One region of the Variovorax sp. YR752 genome, then DNA from elsewhere that is predicted to be linked to it. Evidence: predicted binding sites of a transcription regulator. Region 1 holds the regulator's gene; the other holds the start of a gene.
The links. Region 1 encodes NrdR, which represses ribonucleotide reductase genes. Its sites were predicted from a motif close to CACNANATNTNGTG; they were not measured.
Positions count from the first base shown of each region.

Region 1 (3,354 bases):
GCAGCCCTGCGGTCGCATCGCGTGCGGCCTGCGCCGGGATCCTCTGCTGTCAAGGACTGCCGTCATGTTCGACCGTACCGCTTCCACCGTTGCCAACGTCGACCCCGAGATCTGGGTCGCCATCCAGCGCGAGAACCAGCGCCAGGAAGACCACATCGAGCTGATCGCCTCGGAGAACTACGCCTCGCCGGCGGTGATGGCCGCGCAGGGCTCGCAGCTCACCAACAAGTACGCCGAGGGCTACCCGGGCAAGCGCTACTACGGCGGCTGCGAGAACGTCGACGTGGTCGAGCAACTGGCCATCGAGCGTGCGAAGCAACTGTTCGGCGCCGAGTTCGCCAACGTGCAGCCGAACTCCGGCTCGCAGGCCAACCAGGGCGTGTTCTTCGGCCTGCTGCAGCCGGGCGACACCATCATGGGCATGAGCCTGGCCGAAGGCGGCCATCTGACCCACGGCATGCCGCTGAACATGAGCGGCAAGTGGTTCAAGGTGGTGAGCTACGGCCTGAACGCCAAGGAAGAGATCGACTACGACGCGATGGAGCGGCTCGCGCACGAGCACAAGCCGAAGCTGATCATCGCCGGCGCCTCGGCCTACGCGCTGCGCATCGACTTCGAGCGCTTCGCGAAGGTGGCCAAGGCCATCGGCGCCTACTTCATGGTCGACATGGCGCACTACGCCGGCCTGATCGCCGCGGGCGTGTACCCGAATCCGGTGCCCTTCGCCGACGTCGTCACCTCGACCACCCACAAGACGCTGCGCGGCCCGCGCGGCGGCCTGATCCTGATGCGCGGCGAGGAGATCGCCAAGAAGGTCAACAGCGCGATCTTCCCCGGCATCCAGGGCGGCCCGCTGATGCATGTGATCGCCGGCAAGGCGGTGGCCTTCAAGGAGGCGCTGTCGCCCGAGTTCAAGGTCTACCAGCAGCAGGTGGTGAAGAACGCCGCGGCGATGGCCGAGACGCTGGTGCAGCGCGGCCTGCGCATCGTCAGCGGCCGCACCGAGAGCCACGTGATGCTGGTCGACCTGCGCCCCAAGGGCCTGACCGGCAAGGAGGCCGAAGGCATCCTTGGCGCGGCGCACATGACCTGCAACAAGAACGGCATCCCGAACGACCCGCAGAAGCCGATGGTGACCAGCGGCATCCGCCTCGGCTCGCCGGCGATGACCACGCGCGGCTTCAAGGAAGAGCAGGCGCGCATGACCGCCAGCCTGATCGCCGACGTGCTCGACAAGCCGCACGACGAGGCGAACATCGCCGCGGTGCGTGCCAAGGTCGCGGCGCTGACGCGCGACTTCCCCGTCTACCGCTGACACGGCCGCCGGCCGCTGGCATGCGCTGCCCCTTCTGCAGCCACGACGAGACCCAGGTCGTCGAGACGCGCGAGTCCGACGAAGGCGACGTGGTGCGCCGGCGGCGGCGCTGCCAGCACTGCGACAAGCGCTTCACCACCTACGAGCGGGCCGAGATCGCGCTGCCCTCCGTCGTCAAGAAGGACGGCACGCGCGCCGAGTTCGAACTCGCCAAGCTGCGCGCCTCGATGGCGCTGGCGCTGCGCAAGCGGCCGGTCAGCGTCGAGCAGATCGACGCCGCGGTCGAGCGCATCCAGGACAAGCTGCTCAACAGCGGCGCCAAGGAAGTCAGCTCCACCCGGCTGGGGGAGCTGGTGATGCGCGAGCTCAAGCGCATCGACAAGGTCGCCTACGTGCGCTTCGCGTCCGTCTACCGCTCCTTCGAGGACGTGGACGAGTTCCGGCAGCTCATCAGAGACATTTGAGGCTGCCCCGCTGACCCTCCCCCGAGCGGGGGACACCGCAGCGGGCGCACCGCTGCGAGGCCTGCAGGCCCGCCCCTGCGTGGGACGCGCGCCGACGCTGCGATTCCTAGAGTCTGTGCATCGCCACTCGCGGAGCACAGCATGGAACCCCACCGCCCACAGCACGGCCAACACGACCAGCACGGCCAGCACGGCCTGACGCTCGTCGAAGCCGCGGTCGTCCTCGCCATCGTCGCGATCACGACCACCTCGGCCGCTCCCGGCTTCCAGCGGCTGATCGACCGCTACCGGCTCGACGCCGCCGCCACGCAGTTCGCCGCCGACCTGCAGCTCGCCCGCAACGAAAGCATCGCGCGCAACCGCGTGGTGCGGCTGAGCTGGCACGCCGCCTCCGCCTGCTACCTGCTTCACACCGGCCCGGCCGAGGCCTGCGGCTGCGATGCCGACGGCCAGGCGCACTGCACGCCCGGCAGCACGCCGATCCGCAGCGTGGCCTGGGGTTCCGGCGCACGGGTTTCGCTGCAGTCGAACACCGCGTCGATCGCCTTCGACCCGCTGCACGGCACAGCGACGCCCACCGCGACCTGGCGCATCGCCCTGGGCGATGGCCGCGCGATCCACCACGTGATCAACGTCATGGGCCGCGTGCGCAGCTGCTCGCCGCTGGCCGGCGTGGCGGGCTATCACCCCTGCTGAAGCGCCCACCGAACCCCAGTCGAACCGAGGAGGAACCGCCATGACCCGTCAGACCCCGAACGCACGCCGCGCCGCCCGCGGCTTCACGCTGATCGAGATCCTGAGCGTGCTGGGCATCGCCAGCGTGCTGTCCAGCATCGCCTGGCCGAGCTTCCAGAGCAGCCTGCACAAGGCACGCCGCGCCGATGCGCTGGTGGCCGTGGCGCAGGTGCAGATCGCGCAGGAGCGAAGCTACGCCAACCGCCGCCGCTATGCCGGCCTGGCCGAACTGCGCACGGCCGACCGCTCCAGTGCCGGGCACTACCTGCTCGAGATGCAGTCGGCCGACGAACGCGGCTACGAGCTGATGGCCCGCGCGACCGGCTCGCAGGCGGGCGATGTGCGGTGCCGGGTGCTGAAACTGAGCGTCATCGACGGCACGCCGACCCTCCGCTCCGGCGAGGACGATCGTGTGGCCAACGATGCAGCAGCGAACCGCCGCTGCTGGGGCCTCTGAGCGGAGCGCCACCATGCACACGCAGCAGAAGGGTCTCTCGCTCGTCGAGCTGATGATCGGCCTGGCGCTGGGCCTGTTCATCAGCGCTGCCGGCCTGTCGCCGCTGGCGGGCCAGTGGCGCGAACACCGCAGCGCCACCGCCGCGATGCGCCTGATGCAGGAACTGCGCAGCGCTGCCGACATCATCGCCCGCGACCTGCGCCGCGCCGGCCACTGGGCGGCGCCGGCGGCCGGCACGGCCAATCCGTATGCGGCGTTCGCGCCGCAGGCGGCGGCATCGGACGCTGCGCAGTTCGCCTACTCACGCGACAGCACCGAGAACCAGCTGCTCGACGGCAACGAACAGTTCGGCCTGCGCCTGCGCAACGGCGTGCTCGAACTGC
Region 1 is NZ_CALRZC010000002.1:30,188-33,541, reverse strand. It holds ZMP/ZTP riboswitch at 1-9, shown strand, start outside; gene glyA (serine hydroxymethyltransferase) at 65-1,315, shown strand; gene nrdR (transcriptional regulator NrdR) at 1,336-1,779, shown strand; gene AAG801_RS00620 (GspH/FimT family pseudopilin) at 1,921-2,475, shown strand; gene AAG801_RS00615 (type IV pilin protein) at 2,516-2,971, shown strand; gene AAG801_RS00610 (prepilin-type N-terminal cleavage/methylation domain-containing protein) at 2,985-3,354, shown strand, end outside.

Region 2 (3,354 bases), on a different contig from region 1:
TGTCCGACGCGCTGCTGCAGCGCCTGGCCCAGCACCCGCTCGACGGCAACGTGCGCGAGCTCGAGAACCTGCTGCACCGCGCCGTGGCGCTGAACGACGGCGACGAGCTGCAGATCGACCTGATGGGTGCGATGACGCCGATGCCGGCCGCGCCGCGCGGCGAATCCGCTGAAGCGCCAGCCGCCGTTGCGGTGTCTGCGGCCCCCGCGCCGGCGGCCGAACCCAAGCCCGCGCCGCCGCCGCTGCCTTCCGATCTGCAGGCCTGGCTCGACCAGCAGGAGCGCGAGATCCTCGTGCGCGCGCTGCACGAAAGCGGCTTCAACCGCACGGCCGCCGCCGCGCGGCTCGGCATGAGCCTGCGCCAGATCCGCTACCGCATCGCGCGCCTGGGCATCTCCACGCCCAACGGCGACGACGGCGCCACCGCGCATGCCGACGACTGACGACGCCGTCACCCCACCGGCCGGCGACGACAGACTCTGGCGCGCCGGCTGGTACCGCTTCGCCAAGGCCCTGCCCTCGCCCAACTTCGGCTCGCGCCCCGTCGGCGCGCAGACCGACCTGATCGTGCTGCATTCGATCAGCCTGCCGCCGGGCGAGTACGGCGGCGACGCCGTGCAGCAGCTCTTCACCAACCGGCTCGACTGGGACGCGCACCCGTACTTCCAGTCGATCCGCGGGCTCGAGGTGTCGTCGCATTTCTATGTGCGGCGCAACGGCGAGCTGTGGCAGTTCGTGAGCTGCGAGGACCGCGCCTGGCATGCCGGCGTGTCGTCGTGGCGCGGGCGCAGCAACTGCAACGACGACTCCGTCGGCATCGAGCTCGAAGGCCTCGAGGGCGAGCGCTTCGAAGAGGCGCAGTACGAAACGCTGGCCAGCCTCTGCGCCGCGCTCGCGCAGCACTACGCCATCGCCCACATCGCCGGCCACGAGCACATCGCGCCCGGCCGCAAGCAAGACCCCGGCGCCGGTTTCGACTGGCGCGTGCTGCGCGAACAGCTCGGCTGGAGTCCACAAATGTTTCCCGCGCAGGTGGTGGCGCGCTAATTTTTTCAATCGCGTGGCGCCTCGTGATGCGGCGCTCTCGCAGCGCAGCAATTCGATGAGTGCAAGCGCGCAGCGCAGCAACCATGCGGCCTGCAGGCCCAAATCGTCTTGCAAGCCGCGCCCAGCGTGGGTTGCGCCACCATGGTCCAGTATTCATGCGGCATCGCTGGTGATGCGCTGAGTCCTGCGCAATTCCTGCCGAGTTGCGTTTACAAGAAAACACTACCTGTAGTGGCTTGTGGGGCACCGACACCCTAGATATAGTGTCTTCCCGTTCGGCAACAACGCCGACGCAAGGCCCGCGAGGCCTTGCCAACCAACAAGAATTGCACAACCGAGAGGAAGCGAATGCAAACTGCACTGAACACCCCGTCGACCCCCCGCGCCGTCCCCGCGACGCCGCAGCAGCAACAAGACACTGCGGGCTCGCCCACCGGTCAGAACCTCGCCCACTACCAGATCATTCGACGCAACGGCGCCGTGGTTCCGTTCGAACCGAACAAGATCGCCATCGCGATGATGAAGGCCTTCCTGGCCGTGCACGGCACCCAGGGCGCGGCCTCGGCCAGCGTGCGCGAGACGGTCGACGTGCTCACGCAAGGCGTGATCCGCGCCATGGTGCGCTCGCGTCCGGGCGGCGGCACCTTCCACATCGAAGACGTGCAAGACCAGGTCGAGCTCGGCCTGATGCGCGGCGGCCACCATGAAATCGCACGTGCCTACGTGCTGTACCGCGAACGCCGCACGCAGGAGCGTTCGAAGCAAGTCGAGCAAGACCTGCCCGCCGCACCGGTGCTGCACGTGCTCGACAACGGCGAGCGCGTGGCGCTCGACCTGAACGAGCTCAAGGGCCTGATCGAATCGGCCTGCGAAAACCTGGGCGACAGCATCACCGCCGCGCCGATCCAGGCCGAGACGATGCGCAACCTGTACGACGGCGTGCCGCTCGACGAGGTCTACAAGGCCTCGATCCTGGCGGCCCGCACGCTGATCGAAAAAGACCCCGACTACACCTTCGCCACCGCGCGCCTGCTGCTGCACACGATCTTCAAGGAGATCATCGGCCGCGAAGTGATGCCGGCCGACCGTGCCACCGCCTACGCCGACTACTTCCCGCAGTTCATCAAGAAGGGCGTGGACAACGAACTGCTCGACGAGAAGCTGCTGCAGTACGACCTGCCCCGCCTGGGCGCCGCCCTGAAGGCCGAGCGCGACAACCAGTTCGACTACCTCGGCCTGCAGACGCTGTACGACCGCTACTTCCTGCACGTGCGCAAGTCGCGCATCGAGCTGCCGCAGGCTTTCTTCATGCGCGTGGCCATGGGCCTGTCGCTGAACGAAATCGACCGCGAAGCCCGCGCCATCGAGTTCTATGAAGTGCTGTCGTCGTTCGACTTCATGTCGAGCACGCCCACGCTGTTCAACGCCGGCACGCTGCGCTCGCAACTGTCCAGCTGCTACCTGACCACCGTGCCCGACGACCTGGACGGCATCTACGAGTCGATCAAGGAAAACGCGCTGCTGTCGAAGTTCGCCGGCGGCCTGGGCAACGACTGGACCCGCGTGCGCGCACTGGGCAGCCACATCAAGGGCACCAACGGCGAATCGCAAGGCGTCGTGCCGTTCCTGAAGGTGGTGAACGACACGGCCGTGGCCGTGAACCAGGGCGGCAAGCGCAAGGGCGCCGTCTGCACGTACCTGGAAACCTGGCACCTCGACATCGAGGAGTTCCTGGAGCTGCGCAAGAACACCGGCGACGACCGCCGCCGCACGCACGACATGAACACCGCCAACTGGATCCCCGACCTCTTCATGCGCCGCGTGATGGAAAAGGGCACCTGGACGCTGTTCTCGCCCTCCAACGTGCCTGACCTGCACGACCTGTTCGGCGCCGACTTCGAAAAGGCTTACGTCGCCTACGAAGAAAAGGCCGCCCGCGGTGAGATCAAGCCCGCCCGCACGCTCCAGGCGTCGGACCTGTGGCGCAAGATGCTCACGATGCTGTTCGAGACCGGCCATCCCTGGATCACGTTCAAGGACGCCTGCAACGTGCGCTCGCCGCAGCAGCACGCCGGCGTGGTTCACTCGTCGAACCTGTGCACCGAGATCACGCTGAACACCAGCGACACCGAAACCGCCGTGTGCAACCTGGGTTCGGTGAACCTGCTGCAGCATCTGAAGGACGGCAAGGTCGACCAGGTCAAGCTGCAGAAGACGATCTCGACCGCAATGCGCATGCTCGACAACGTGATCGACATCAACTACTACGCCGTGAAGAAGGCGCGCGACTCCAACCTGCGCCACCGC
Region 2 is NZ_CALRZC010000073.1:5,263-8,616, reverse strand. It holds gene AAG801_RS18425 (sigma-54 dependent transcriptional regulator) at 1-443, shown strand, start outside; gene ampD (1,6-anhydro-N-acetylmuramyl-L-alanine amidase AmpD) at 430-1,047, shown strand; gene AAG801_RS18415 (ribonucleoside-diphosphate reductase subunit alpha) at 1,396-3,354, shown strand, end outside.
Region 2: the regulator NrdR is predicted to act here: its motif matches at 1,300-1,313, upstream of AAG801_RS18415 (ribonucleoside-diphosphate reductase subunit alpha).